One region of the Paenibacillus sp. FSL F4-0122 genome, then DNA from elsewhere that is predicted to be linked to it. Evidence: riboswitches for the same ligand, from Rfam matches in the RefSeq annotation. Region 1 holds a riboswitch; the other holds the start of a gene.
What was found. Region 1 has a riboswitch for S-adenosylmethionine ahead of metA (homoserine O-acetyltransferase MetA). Riboswitches for the same ligand answer to the same signal wherever they lie in the genome.
Positions count from the first base shown of each region.

Region 1 (7,891 bases):
ACACTTGTACATAATACCCCAGCTACAACGAACAGAATGACTGGCACTGCGACATACTCCTGAACAGCACCATAAATTCCTCCAGCTAAACAAACTGCAATCAATGCGAGAACCCAAAATCCACTGACAGGACGAAGCGTTTTCTCTTTCATAAAAGCACCCCCACTAGATATTCTTTTGATATGATTATGATATCACTTTTGGATAATAATGTGAATAGGTAAAAAGAAATTAAAAATGCTTTTCTGTTCATATTTCATATACTGCAGCTCTATCGGACACTGATGCTCTTATACGTATCATTTTCTGATTTCCCCATCCTATCGGACCCCACAGTCGCTATTGCACTAAAAACCAGCCTATATGAGGCTTTTTTCAAGGAATAGCGTCGCTGGGGTCCGAATCCCGACTCAAAAGGCGCTGAGTCTGCGAATAAGATCCACTGGGTCCGTACGCATAGCGGATGATATAACAAGCGAAGATTCAGTTGTGTTCTGCAATGAGGCTTGCAAATGATCGTAATCCTAATCTTACAAAAAAACGCTTGATGCTCATTAATCCACTGAAGGATTAACAAGCATCAAGCGTTGATTAATTAATATATATTAGTTCTGCATTACAAAATCATTATCAATCTTCGCATTAGGATCATCGAACACCCGCAGAATATCATAACGTGTATTCCGCTGCGCTGGAACTTTGCCTGCTTCGCGAATCAGCTGAGTAATCGACTCGATGTTTACCTTGTAAGTCGCACCCGCCGAAGATACTACGTTCTCTTCAATCATTGTGCTGCCGAAATCGTTGCAGCCATATTGCAGGGAGAGCTTGCCGACCTCTGGCCCCATAGTGACCCAAGAAGATTGGAAGTTCTTAATATTATCCAGCACAAGGCGGCTGATCGCCACCGTCTTCAGATACTCCTCAGGCGTTTGTCTGTCCAGCTTCAGGTTGGTATTGTCCGGCTGGAATGTCCATGAGATAAAGGCCAAGAAACCTTCAGAATCATATTTGTTGGCAATACACTCATCCTGAGCCTCACGCACACGTAGTAAGTGCAAAGCACGTTCCTCCATACTTTCCCCAAGCCCAATCACCATTGTCGCTGTGGTATTCATACCCACTTTATGTGCCGTCTGCATTACATCCATCCACTCGCGCCACGAGCCTTTTAGTCGGCTGATTTTGCGGCGTGTACGGTCATCAAGAATTTCTGCGCCTCCACCTGGCAATGAATCCAGACCCGCAGCATGAATTTCACGAACCACTTGTTCCAGTGGTAATCCTGATACTTCTTTCATCTTCATAATCTCCGCAGGAGAGAAGGAGTGCATTGTAATCTCAGGGAACCGTTGCTTAATTCCGCGCAGTATATCTGTATAGTAGCTAAATGGAAGGTTAGGATTAGTTCCACCTTGCATAAGAATTTCTGTACCATTAACAGCAATTGTTTCAGCAATTTTTTGATAAATCGCCTCATCTGGCAGCACATAGCCTTCATCCGAGCCTGGTCTGCGGTAAAAAGCGCAAAAACGGCAGTACACATCACATACATTCGTATAGTTAATATTACGGCCAATTACAAAAGTGGCTAACGGGTCCGGGTGCCAGCGTTCCATAATAGTGTTTGCAGCAGCACCCATTTTCTCAATTTCGTTGCTCTCGAATAGTCGGATGGTATCTTCCAATTGGAGACGGTCGCCCCGCAGGGCTTTATCCAAAATAAGATCTATCGCACTCATCGTTCGCATCCTCCTTTTAAACCCTTAGGGATATGGTAGATTCACAAAATCACAAGAAAAAATAACGTTGTCGTCCTTTAGAGATAACAACCGTTTCTCGTAGTAACATAAGGATAAAGTATAGTATGTAACTTATACCTTATATTTTAATAAATGAACAGTTCATTTCCTCATCGTATCACAATCTGAACAGCTTGAAAAACTTTTTACTTTCTCAGCAAGATACCATCCAGCAGAAAGAGTCCTTACATTGCTGCCTGCACCCGTTGAATCAAAATTCCCTGAGGCTGTCGGACACAGATGACGTTATTTGCAAGTTTTTAGCCTTTAGAGCATAGTTATGGACTCCAGTGATGCTATTCCATGAAAAGAGCCTCATGAAAGCTGTTTTTTAGCGCTATAGCTGCTGTGGAGGCCGTTAACATTCCAAATGTGTAATAATGCTGTATCTAAGGTCAGCTGTGTCCAATAGCAAAAAGTCCAAAAAGAAGAGCTATCCCAGCAGCCAATTCCCGGCTTATGAGACAGCTCTATTTCATCCTCAGTCTAACACCAGCTCTAAATCAACGGTGAGTTAGATCCTCGATATTTTCCAGCAATTCGGTGCCGATCTGGGTTGCCGTTACTTTTACTTCGTTTCGATTTCCGCCCGCGCAGCCTCCAAAGCATGACCCAGATCAGCAATTAGATCCTCCGCATGTTCAATGCCCACCGAGAAGCGCAGCAACCGATCATCTACACCCACCGCATTCCGAATTTCCACAGGAATGTCCGCATGCGTCTGTACTGCAGGATAGGTCATTAACGATTCAACCCCGCCGAGGCTCTCCGCGAAGGCTATAAGCCGAATATGACGAAGCAGAGGTTCTACGTATCTGGCATCTTTTAATTTGAAAGAAAAAATTCCGGTATTGCCCGAGGACTGGCGATTCTGAATTTCATATCCCGGATGATCCGGCAGGCCTGGATGGAACACTTCCGCAATCGCCGGGTGCTCTTGTAGATAGCGGGCAATTGCTAGTGCATTACTCTCGTGCCGTTCCATACGCAGAGCCAGTGTCTTCATGCCTCTCATCAGCTGATAACTGTCTGTTGGCCCAAGCACAGCGCCAATAGAGTTATGTAGAATCGCTATTTCAGCGGATAATTCAGCCCCTTTAGATACAATAAGACCAGCAAGTACATCATTGTGTCCGCCCAAATATTTGGTAGCACTATGGACTACAATATCCGCACCTAATTCCAGAGGACGCTGGAAAAATGGAGTCAGCAGTGTATTGTCTACAATTGTGAGCAGCCCATGATGACGAGCCCAAGTAGCAACGGCTGCAATATCCGTAACCATCATCAAAGGATTCGTTGGCGTTTCAATAAATATCGCCTTTGTATTTGGAAGACGGGAAGCCCCAAGCGCATCCAAATCATTCGTATCTACATAGGAAGCAGTGATTCCAAACTTGGACATAATTCGTTCCAACAAACGATAGGTCCCGCCGTAAAGATCCAGCGAAACGATCAAGTGATCGCCTTGCCCAAACAGGGTAAATATGGTTTGAATAGCCGCCATCCCAGAGCTACAGGCAAAACCTGCATCACCAGACTCCAATTCCGCAGCCGCATTCTCCAGTACGGAACGGGTCGGACTTTTGGTACGGCTATAATCGAAACCTGTGCTCTGCCCAAGCTTCGGGTGACGGAATGCCGTAGCATTATAGATAGGAAAATTAATGGCTCCGGTAGCCGGATCTTCTTGTGAACCTATTTGTGCCAGTCTGCTTTCAATCCTAAGTTTGTCGTCCATGATAAATGCCTCCTAAATTATAATGTAGCGCTGATCTTAATAAACAATCGGGTCGATATCGTAAGGTGTCTCTTGATATACATAGTAATTGAGCCAATTAGAGAATAATAAGTTGGCATGTGCACGCCACACTGCAGGAGGTGTCCGTTCTGGATCATCTTTAGGGAAATAGTGTTTCGGCAAGGCCATCTCCATGCCCCTCTCCAAATCACGATCATATTCCCATTTCAGGGATAGAGGATCGTACTCGGAATGTCCGGTCACAAATATTTGTTTGCCGTCGGTCGTAGCTACTAGATACATACCAGCTTCTTCGGATTCTGCCAGAATCTGCAGATCTGGATTGCTCTCAATATCTTCGCGGGAGACATCGGTATGACGGGAATGCGGTACATGGAATACCTCGTCAAAACCGCGCAGCAATTTAATGTTATTTTGATTAATCGTATGGGAGAATACACCAAAACATTTTTCAGGCAATGCCACTTTACGAACACCAAAATGATGATACAACCCTGCCTGTGCCGCCCAACAGATATGCATGGTCGAGGTCACATTATCCTTGCTCCATTCAAAAATCTCTTTTAGCTCTTCCCAATAGGATACTTCCTCAAACTCCATTTGCTCTACGGGTGCTCCTGTAACAATAAGGCCATCCAAACGGCGGTGGCTGATCTCGTCAAAAGTTTTGTAAAAGCTTCTCAAATGCTCAGCAGAAGTATTCTTAGAAGTATGTGAGCGTGGATGCAGCAAGGTAACATCAACTTGCAGCGGTGAATTTCCTATTAAACGCAGCAATTGAGTCTCCGTCGTTTCTTTAGTCGGCATGAGATTCAGAATAGCAATCCTTAGTGGACGGATATCCTGATGGAAAGCCAAACTTTCATCCATCACAAAAATATTTTCTCCGGATAGTACTTCTTTTGCTGGTAAACTGTCGGGAATTTTAATTGGCATTGTCTTTCCACTCCTTAACTGTATTTAGGTTATGTTGTCACATCGCGGCTTTCTGAACAATAAAAAGACCTTTCTCGGAAAACGAGAAAGGTCATATCTACAGTCATATGCGCCTCTCTCATCTGCCAGAAACTTTTGGACGGGGTTTAGTCGTCAGCAAAGTTCCGCAAGAATTAGCACCGTGCGTTCACACGCCGGTTGCCGGGTTTCATAGGGCTAGTCCCTCCACCTGCTCTTGATAAGATTTAGCTGTATTCAATTAAATTTCTTTAAAATTTACTTTAAATCATGAACCTCCTTTTCGTCAAGTCCATACAATGCTGAAGTAGCCTTAAAGTAACAATAAATTTGCTTGAAAGAGGCATACTCCGTTGTTATACTAGACAAGTATTTCATACCTGAACGAAAAGAAGAGGTGAGAAGAAGAATGGAAGGCGACCCGAGCTCGCAATTAAGTGTACAAAATGAGCAACCACACAGGATAATCATCAGCTTGCCGGCGGCGGGAGCAGTTCTTCTTCATGCCCTCGAATCGTCATTCGGCCTCTTGTATTGATTGTAACGCCGGCCAAGCTGATTTTTTTCTCTGTGCTTAATTAGCAGTCCCTGGTGAAGACCCGGGGATAGAAGGAGTGGAATCAGATGAAAATCCGGCTGGTGAATGCAGGGGTTTTTACACCTATTGATGAAATTGATGAAACATTGACACCCCCAACAGAAGGGTTCTATTGGATTGATGCAGATGTGGAGGATTTGGAGCTGCTTCAGCCCCTGTTCAACCTGCATGATCTCGCTGTTGAGGATTGCCTTAGTGAAGAGGATCAACGTCCAAAGATCGAAATATACGAAAGTCATTACTTTATTGTTGTAAACAGCATCCGCTTTGATGATGAGGAAATTTTCCTGCGGGCACTCAATATATTCTTGGGCAGACATTATATTATTACTGTAACGAAACAAAAGATCCACGAGCTGCGCATCCTGAAGCCCATGTTATGGGAGCAAGAGGTTAGCGAACCCGACCAATTCCTTTACCTGCTTATCGACCTTGTCGTAGATAATTATTTCTCCGTAGGTGACCGAATTGAAGCCCGGATTGAGAAGCTTGAAGAGGATATTTTAATGCATACCAAGAAATCTCATCTGAGTGAGATTATCGGTCTGCGAAGTGAGATCTTATGGTTAAAGAAGATGCTGGGACCACAGAAAGAGGTTATCAATACCCTGAACAAAAAAGACCTCCGTCTGATTGATGATCAGCTGCAGAAGTATTTTAGCGACATTTATGAAAATGCAGTTAAAATATCCGAAACCTTTGAGACGTACCGCGATCTCATGGGCAACTTACGTGAGGCCTACCAATCCAGTATCGCCAACCGCGCCAATGAAATTATGAGAGTATTTACCGCGATTACAACGATATTCATGCCTTTGACCGTAATTACCGGAATCTATGGGATGAACTTTGATCATATGCCTGAGTTGCATACGAAATACGGCTATTTTGCCGTTATAGGTCTAATGTTGACGTTAGGCTGTGGGATGCTGTATGTATTCCGCAAGAAAGAATGGCTATGAAAATAAACGGACGAATAGGCAAGACGAAGGCCCTTTAACCCTATGGTGTAAGGAAGCCTTCGTCTTTTTGATATGAGGAAAAGCTACTAGAAACTGGTCGCCACGCCCACTTTAGGAGCTTGCTCCCGCCGGAAACGAATGCGGATCAGCCGCAGACGTTCATAATAGCTGTCCAGCCCTTCTGCTGCTGAAAAATCCTCCCCATACACCATATGCAGCACTGGCTTTAGAAAAAGATCTCCTGCCTCTAGATAGGCATTCCATATCGCTTCCTGTTCATTCTGCGGCATATTTTCCAGTTCTACCTCGATCAGTTTCTCCACGCAATAACCTTCTCTTTCCAGCTCCTCTACCGCTTCAATCAGTTCGCGACGGTTCACTCCACTGTTCACCTTAAGCTGTTCTAACCCTAACCCATTCTCGATCCCTTGCAGCAGAATTCGCCGTAATCGCAGTCTTTCTAGCTGTTTCTTATATTTGACCTCTTTCTGTTTATAGAGCCAGGATACAAAAGAGTCCTCCTCAATTTCTTGGTGAACCCAATTCAAAGGAAAGGAATGTTCCCTTGCAGCCGTAGAGGTTATAGCCAACCAATCCGTGCCATATTGGGCTACCTTTCCTTCCCCTACACCAGGGATCTGCAGCAGCTCCTCTGGTGTATGCGGCAAGAAAGTGCTTATCAAACGTAACAAACGATTGCTGGCAAGAATGTAAGGGGCTTTCCGTTCACTAGAAGCTCGGCTGCGGCGCCAAGCACATAACTCCTCATAAATAGCTTCGTTCCCATTATATTCACTGTAATATTGCAGCCTTAGCTGCTCCTGATTACGCCCAGTAAGGCCGTCTTCTTCATGAAATACGCCATCAATCAACGGCCGATAGCCATCCCCCATCTTCACCGCCAGCTCATGCCTGTAAACACAGAGCATTTCATTCCAAGAACCACCCGCATACCACAAATGCTCCTGCGTCTCCTCACCGTCTGAAAAATCACGCCAGCCCAGGCTCCACACTCCTTCTTCCTCTCCAATCCATAGCTGAGCGAACACCTCTTGATCCACCCCAGATATTCTGGATAAGCGATTCATAAATACAATTTGCATATTCATCCCTGCCTTTCTAGTCTTCAGCAAGCACTATACCTACCGGGTCTGAACTACTCTTCGCTGGTGTGAATCCCACACTGTCAGACTCGGAAAACGCAAAAAAGCACCACTCTCACGATAAACGTGAAAGAGGTGCTCCCTCATTAAATGCTATACTGTTAGATCCTACAATACCATATATTTCCTAACAGTCAATATCTTTTTATACTAGTTTCTTGCCAAAGCTAAGGTTGCCAGTCCAATCGCACCTGCAAGTCCTGCATTATCTCCAAGCTGCGGTGGCACAACGTAATTATCAATATCGGTATTGAGCGCTGGATGCTGAACATAACCTTTAAGCAGCTCCTGCAGCTTGGTACGGATTAGCGGGAACAAGTGGCTTTGCTTCATGACCCCACCGCCCATTACGATTTTTTCGGGAGACAGAATCAGCACGTAATTCATAAGTGCATGTGCAAGATAATGAGCTTCCATATCCCAAGCTGGATGGTCAACAGGCAGCTCGCCTGCTGGTTGTCCCCAGCGTTTGCCAATCCCCGGACCTGCGGCTAACCCTTCAAGGCAATCGCCATGATAAGGGCAGTAGCCCTCAAACGTGTCCTCTGGATGTCTGCGAACTAGAATATGTCCCATCTCAGGATGAGACAATCCATGCACCATCTGACCTCCAACAACTGCTCCCGCTCCAATACCTGTCCCAACCGTAA
Region 1 is NZ_JBBODI010000001.1:377,732-385,622, forward strand. Features, by position in the region: gene MHH49_RS01575 (SPFH domain-containing protein) at 1-152, opposite strand, end outside; gene mqnC (cyclic dehypoxanthinyl futalosine synthase) at 606-1,742, opposite strand; gene MHH49_RS01585 (PLP-dependent transferase) at 2,371-3,543, opposite strand; gene metA (homoserine O-acetyltransferase MetA) at 3,580-4,500, opposite strand; SAM riboswitch class I at 4,616-4,745, opposite strand; gene corA (magnesium/cobalt transporter CorA) at 5,143-6,078, shown strand; gene MHH49_RS01600 (HRDC domain-containing protein) at 6,165-7,181, opposite strand; gene MHH49_RS01605 (ROK family protein) at 7,392-7,891, opposite strand, start outside.

Region 2 (7,891 bases), 3.1 Mb from region 1:
AACTTCATTGATTCCGATCATTTCGGCTGCCTATGCCCGCCGTGATGAGGGGCATTTGAAAAAGCAGATAACGCTTGCTCTGCGGATTTCTATTTTGACAGGGATGCCGATTGTATTGGCGCTTGTAGCAGCTGCTTATTCTGTAAATGGATTATTGTTCGCCAGTTTAGATGGCAGTGGTATCGTAGCCATGCTTACTTTAGGAACGATCTTTCAGATTACGATGATGACAACGAACTCTATTTTGTTAGGTATGGGCAAATCGCGAATTTCCATGTATTATGTGTTAGCGGGTATTATTGTAAAATTAGTGGCAAGCTTATTACTTAGTAAGGTATTTGGCATCTACGGAATCATCGGTGCAACAGCACTTTGTTTCGTGGTCATTACTTTGCTTAACTTACGCATGCTGAAATCGATTGTGCCTTTTGAAATTATGGGCAAACGTTGGGGCGGTTTCGCGATTGCGGTACTTGTGTCCGGCGGGATTGGTTATGGCTTGAATGAGGCTGGGATTTTGTTAACGGATCTGATGCCGGCACGTTTGGCGTTTCTGATCACTTGTCTTGTTGTGGGAGCCGCAGTTGTTGTTATTTATCTAGTACTGCTTATTGTGCTGGGCGTGCTGACTAAACAGGAAATCTCCAGTTATCCGCGGGCGCTGCAAAAATTATTGAATCCGCTGATGAAGTTACAGCCTGCACGTGTTCGTATGAGAGAATAGGTTTGACTTCTACCCTGCATTTTGCTTCACTTAAAGAGTAGAAAATAGACAGATATTGAAGAAGGGACTGAGTAAATCATGGACAAAATTAGTTCTCCTGCTGAATTTCAGGTAGCCATTCAATCACCTCGATTAACAGTGGCCATCTTCAAGGCTGACTGGTGCTCGGATTGCAAATTTATCGATCCTTTTATCCCAGAGGTAGAGCAGGCTTATGCAGACCGCCTTACACTGGTTGAGGTAGATGTTGATGCCGTGGGCGATGTTAGCCAAGAACAAAATATTATGGGTATTCCAAGCTTCGTCGCATATTCGGATGGACGGGAATTGGTTAGATTCGTTAATAAATTGCGCAAATCCCGTGAAGAGATTGAAAATTTCCTTGATAAAGCGGTCCAAGTGCATCAAAGCCTTCAAAAGTAATTCCTAAGGAACCACCGCTTTCGCCTGTTTGTGCAAAAGCGGTGGTTTTTTGAAATATAAGTCTGGCTGCTTCTTCATTACTAAAAACTGCGGGTGATATTTTTGACGACAAATCAGTTGAAATGGCTTAGTTATCTTACTTGCCTTATCATGTTCCTCGCTGTACTCGGAGGAGCGGTAGTGACGAAGACTGGATCGGGCTTGGAATGCGGAAATGAATGGCCGCTCTGTCATGGGAAATTAATTCCGGCTTATACTATAGGCTCGATGATTGAATACACCCATCGCTTGTTTAGCGGTTTGGCAGGGTTATTCTCACTTGCCTCGATGTTTGCTTTTTGGCGTTATGCCCGTACTCGGCGCGATTTGCTGGGCTATGCATTTATGACTTTATTATTCGTCATCGTTCAAGGTGGTATGGGAGCGCTTGCAGTAATTAAATCTCAATCTGCTGCTGTAATGGCGCTGCATATGGGTTTTTCTTTGATCGCCTTTTCGAGCGCTATGATGTTGGCTCTTGGAACCAAGAGATGGCATGAATCGCGCGAATATGATCATACGTTGGAAGCTCAAAAGAAGCCCGTAAGTAAGGCTTTTCGCAATTTAACTTGTTTTACTGCCATCTATTCTTATATTGTCGTGTATATTGGAGCCTTTGTAAGTCATACGGATTCACAGGGCGGGTGTTCGGGTTGGCCGCTTTGTAATGGAGAATGGGTTCCGGAGCTTTCCGGAGGTGTAGGTGTTGTTTTTACGCATCGGATTGCGGCTTTGCTCTTATTCATGCTTACTGCGCTGCTTGGGCATTTAGCATTTTGGAAACATAAGGATTATCCAGAGCTTAGAGCGCTAGGTGTAGCTGCAGTGCTGTTATGCTTGATGCAGGTGTTTAGTGGGGCGGCTGTGGTTTACACCCTAGATAATGAAAGATTGTACATATTTGCCGCTTTGGCTCATATTTTGCTGATTGCCAGTTTGTTTGGTGTCTTATGTTATATGAGTGTAAGAGTCTGGCAGCTAAATCGTGCGGGTAGTGTCGTGTCTGGAAAAAATGTAACGAACCCAATGATTCCACCGCCTTGGTAGAAAATTCCCTCCGTGGATAGAGGCGCTTCACCCGCGGAATAATAAAGTGGAAATCGGTATATCGTGGAGCTGATTGGCCGATGCTTACGTCGCGAGTTTTGTACGAAGCAGTCCATGGAAGCAGACGCTGAACAAAACTTTAGGAGGACTGGGATATGCTGCGGGTATTACTTGGAGAGCCGCCTCGAAAGAACAGTGGTGTGTTGGCTGATGCGATGGAGAATATGGCCACTTTTGCAGCATTGCTGCGCAAGGAAATGAGTGCCCATGAGGATAATGACCATGAATACCGCAAGCTGGAGATTTGGACACGTGGGCTGATTTCCTCTCTGGATGAACTGGAGCAAAGTTGGTTCGCGGCCGCTTTTTACCGGAAATTAGTGATTGCGGGTTATATGGATGATATGACACCGGTGGAACAGGGCGATTATGCACGTTATGTTTATTTTTATAAAGATGGCTTTATCCGGGTTTTCTCTCTTCTGGACAAGCTTGGGACGGTACTGAATCATTTTTATGATCTCAAAACATCCAAATTAAAAACGCACTTTTCTTACTTTACAGTGCTGCGTCAGCTTCAATTATTGAATGTGCATCCTGCATTAGCGGATCAACTGGAACAGATCAAGAACTCCTACCGCGATCCATTGGAGAATTTACGCAAGCGCAGAAATGCTGAAATTCATTATATGAATTCTGAAATGCAGGATGATCTGTGGCAGCGGCATCAAGGTCTGCATGATAAAATTCAGCTCGAGGATCTGGATAGCCATCTTGAGGATTTAAAACAATCGCTCGAAATGAACTGTAAGACATTAATCGCGGCATTCAGCTACAGCAATGAACAGCTGCGTAAGGAAATAAGCAGGGCAAAGAGCATAAAATCGTAATCGTTCAATATATTTCCTTTTGACAAAGATCGATAAACTCACTATACTTATGCTTGCATTAAAGTATGTACGATTTCAGAAAAAATATAATTTCATAACTTTATCTTATCGAGAGCGGCGGAGGGATAGGCCCGATGAAGCCCGGCAACCGATTTGTATCCAGCGCGGGAAGCGTTGTACAAATGTCATGGTGCTAATTCCTACAATGGCGCAGGTTGCGGTCGTTGGCAGATGAGAAGGCATTGTCTTAATAAACCCACAGAGCCTCTTGCGATCTGCATCGATCGTTGGAGGTTTTTTTGTATAGAATAAGTGAAATATAAAGGGGGGGCGACGAGAGTTGATTAATCTAAAAGGGATAACAAAGGTTTATGGAAAAGGGAGTAATGCGGCAACAGCGCTTTCTGGATTGAATCTGTCCATCGAGAAAGGTGAAATATTCGGAGTCATCGGCCACTCTGGAGCGGGGAAAAGTACATTGATCCGTTGCATTAATCTGTTGGAACGTCCGACAGAAGGTGAGGTCTGGGTAGACGGTGTTGAACTAACTAGCCTTAACCAAGGTCAATTACAGGAACAGCGGCGCAAGATTGGGATGATTTTTCAACATTTCAATTTGCTTTCTTCGGCGACTGTGTATGATAATATTGCCTTTCCACTGCGACTTGCAGGTACATCTAGAACAGCTATTGATACAAAAGTGAAAGATCTGCTCGCTCTAGTTGGGCTTGAAGAACATACAGATAAGTATCCTTCTCAGTTATCTGGAGGACAAAAGCAGCGGGTCGGCATCGCCCGGGCACTAGCCAGTGACCCTGATGTACTGCTGTGTGACGAGGCCACTTCTGCGCTTGATCCCCAGACAACGGACTCCATTCTTAAGCTGCTGCTCGATATTAATAAAAGATTCCATTTGACCATTGTGCTGATCACACATGAAATGCATGTAATCCAGAGCATCTGCGACCGTGTCGCGGTCATTCATGGTGGTGGGATTGTTGAGCAAGGCAAAGTTACAGAGGTATTTCTCAAGCCGCAGCATGAGGTTACACGCGATTTCATCCGCAGTGAGACACAGAATGAAGGGCCTCTTCGAGTGGCGCTTGATGCTGCTGCCGGGGATAACTCTCAAGCTGTCAAAATTACTTTTTTCGGAGAAAAAACTTACGGCTCGGCACTATCCGATGTCGTGCGTGATACGGGTGTAAGCTTTGCAATCTTACATGGTACCATCTCAACGATTAAAGATGTGCCTTATGGACAGATGATTGTGCGGTTCGAAGGGCCAGCTGAGGCGATTGCTGTAACGATCTCCAGACTAATTGCTCAAGGCCTTGATGTGGAGGTGATTTCGTAATGAATTTTGCAGATCTAAATTGGCAAGAAATGATGGATGCTACGGTTGCTACTATAAAAATGATATTTTTTTCCGGATTGTTCACAATTATTCTTGGTTTACCACTCGGAATTCTATTGTATTTATGGGGGAAATCGAATAGTATAGTAATCAGAGTAACTTACTCGGTCTTATCATTACTTGTAAATATCCTACGTTCCGTACCCTTTATCATTTTGATGGTGGCTCTAATTCCTTTCAGCAAAGCCGTTGTTGGAACCTCCATTGGTGTACTCGGTACGATTCCACCTCTGGTGATTGGTGCAGCTCCGTTTTTTGCCCGCTTGGTAGAGACGTCGTTAAGAGAGGTAGACCGCGGAGTCATCGAAGCCGCACAAGGTATGGGAGCATCGACGAACCAAATCGTTATGCGTGTTCTTTTGCCAGAAGCTCGTCCAGGTCTGCTAGCTGGAGTTACGATCACACTGGTTACACTGGTCTCCTATACAGCAATGGCTGGTATGGTTGGGGGCGGCGGATTAGGTGACTTGGCGATTCGTTACGGCTACCACCGCTATGAGACGGAGATTATGATTGTTTCTATATTATTTATTGTCGTACTGGTGCAATTGCTACAAATGGCCGGTGACCGACTCGTAAAACATTACACACGGAAATAAGGTACATCCATATATATCCTTATTCAATACAAAATATAGATTAGAGGGGGATTTACAATGAAAAAAGTACTACTTACATTTTTTAGCCTGACACTGGTTGCGGTGCTTGCGGCTTGCGGTAACAACAATGCATCTAATAATGCTGGGAGCTCGGCTGCTACAACAGCACCAAATGCAGAAGCAACAAGTGAACCTACTAAAGATCCTGTGAAACTGGTTATTGGTGCCTCACCTGTGCCTCATGCTGAAATTTTGAAGGCTATTGCTCCATTGCTTGAAAAAGATGGAATTACCCTTGAAATTAAAGAATTTACTGACTATATTCAACCTAACGTGCAGCTTGATGAGAAGGAGTTAGACGCTAACTTTTTCCAACACCAACCGTATCTGGATGACCAAAACAAAAATAATAAAACAGATCTGGTCTCCGTTGCATCCGTTCACGTTGAGCCTTTTGGAGCTTATTCCAAAAAAATCAAATCGATCGATGAGTTGGCTGATGGTGCAAAAGTTGCCATTCCGAACGATGCTACTAATGGTGGCCGTGCACTAATCCTACTTGCAAAAAATGGTCTGATTACCTTGAAAGATGATACAAACATTGCTGCAACGAAAGCAGATATCACTGAAAACAAGAAAAACCTCGATATCATCGAGTTGGAAGCAGCTATGCTCCCACGTCAACTGGATGAGGTAGACCTTGCTTTGATCAACACGAACTTTGCGCTAGACGCTGGTCTCGTACCAACTAAAGATGCATTGTTCATCGAGGGTGTAGATTCCCCTTATGCTAACATTTTGGTAACCCGTCAAGACAATAAAGATTCCGAAGCCATCAAAAAGCTGGTTGCTGCCCTGAATTCTCCAGAAGCTAAAGCTTTCATTGAAGAAAAGTACGAAGGTGCGATCATTCCAGCGTTTTAAGGAATTAAGCTAAATTCGTCTATAGTCATAACAAGAACCCGCAGCCAAGTTGGCTTGCGGGTTTTATGTTCTAAGGTTGTGAGAGAATGTTAAATCCTCTATAATAAGAAAATCCCGATCTCCTTTACAGGAGAATCGGGAGGGTTATTGAACGGGATTTAGAATACTTGAACTACTTCTTCAACGCCTTCTACTTCTTCAAGGAGGGCGCGTTCAATCCCGGCTTTCAAGGTGATCGTGGAGCTTGGGCAGCTGCCGCAGGCACCCATAAGTTTCAACTTAACGATGCCGTCTTCCACATCGACCAGTTCTACGTCACCGCCATCGCGCTGCAGGAACGGACGAAGCTTATCCAGCACTTCTAGTACTTCATCATACATTTCGGTGCTTTGTGCATTCTCACTCATTTCTCAATCACTCCTTTCGTAAGTTCATTATAGTACAAAAAGTTAAAAAATAAAATGGTTAGGCGGAATAGGGAGATCATCATGAGACCAATTATTGAATTTTGTTCCAGCAACATGGGTCACGGAACAGACAAGCTAATGCATAAGCTGGAGGAAAATCCGGATTATGATGTCATTGAATACGGATGTCTGAACAATTGTGGAGAGTGTTATTTAATGCCTTTCGCCATGGTTGAAGGTGACATTATTGCAGCAGACACTGTTGTAGAGCTAGAAGAGAAAATTGAGGCCAAGATCAAAGAGCTTGAGGCTTGGTTTAATATAGATCTTGACTAAATTTCTCGAGAAAAAAAGAGGGAGCACTCCATAATTTAAATTATGGAGTGCTCCCTCTTTTTGGAACCTTACTTGAACAAAATCCACCAATTTGATCGATTAGGCAACATATTGGAGAGTGCAGGTGCTACCGTGAAGGTGCCACCGGACTCAGGCGACCTTATATTGAGTGTTTTCCTACATTTGGATTGCTCTATCGGACCCCATAGTCACTATTCACCTGAAAAACAGCATAAATGAACCTCATTATAAGCAATAACTTCACTGGAATCCGAAACTCTCCTCCAAAGGCTAAAAATTTGCGAATAAGGTCATCTGAGTCCGTAGGGTATACGCACCAATAACGTAAGAAAGCTACTCTCGTGTTTATCTGAGAGTAGCGTCGTTGTTGAATACTTATGAACCAATCTTAGGCTTATCCTAAAGTGCGTTTCGACATCCAGAGCACTCCGCTCTTGAGGATGCGGGGAACCCGTCCTTTGACGGAGCGTTGTCCCATAAGTCCGAATCCTGCTTTTTTGCCTAGTGACCCTAAAGTACCCTTCAGGCGAATAGGATGAAGCTTAGGAGTCTCACCGCGCCAGGTGGCTTGAATAACCTGAGCTACCTGCTCACCCTGTGCTCCAGCGGCTTGTGCGCTTGGTGCGAATGGCAGACTGGCACAGTCACCAATCACATATACCTCAGGATAATCCGGTATACGATAATACTCATCCAGCATAATCCGTCCACCGCGGTCCTTCGACACATTCAAATCTTGAACTACTTTTACAGGTTGAATTCCTGCGGTCCATACTGTCACATCTGAAAGGATTTCCTCGGTACCGTTAAAAATCGAATCCTTCTCTACATGAGATACAGAGATTCGTCCGAGCGTTTGCACCTGATGGTGATGAAACCATTCCTCTACGTACTGTGACAGCTTTGCCGGAAAGGCAGACAAAACACGTTCACCGCGGTCCAGAATAGCAATGTTAAGGTCTGGACGGCTCTCCCGAAGCTCTGCGGCTAATTCAACACCGCTTAATCCTCCACCTACGATGTTTATCGTTCCGTAAGGCTTCACATCATTTAAACGGCGGTAG
Region 2 is NZ_JBBODI010000001.1:3,429,259-3,437,149, forward strand. Features, by position in the region: gene MHH49_RS14805 (putative polysaccharide biosynthesis protein) at 1-724, shown strand, start outside; gene MHH49_RS14810 (thioredoxin family protein) at 803-1,147, shown strand; gene MHH49_RS14815 (COX15/CtaA family protein) at 1,250-2,233, shown strand; gene MHH49_RS14820 (Cthe_2314 family HEPN domain-containing protein) at 2,389-3,123, shown strand; SAM riboswitch class I at 3,226-3,361, shown strand; gene MHH49_RS14825 (methionine ABC transporter ATP-binding protein) at 3,464-4,480, shown strand; gene MHH49_RS14830 (methionine ABC transporter permease) at 4,510-5,139, shown strand; gene MHH49_RS14835 (MetQ/NlpA family ABC transporter substrate-binding protein) at 5,197-6,063, shown strand; gene MHH49_RS14840 (NifU family protein) at 6,222-6,470, opposite strand; gene MHH49_RS14845 (YuzB family protein) at 6,552-6,806, shown strand; gene MHH49_RS14850 (NAD(P)/FAD-dependent oxidoreductase) at 7,222-7,891, opposite strand, start outside.
Region 2: linked by a shared signal. The riboswitch ahead of MHH49_RS14825 (methionine ABC transporter ATP-binding protein) and the one ahead of metA (homoserine O-acetyltransferase MetA) in region 1 are both predicted to bind S-adenosylmethionine.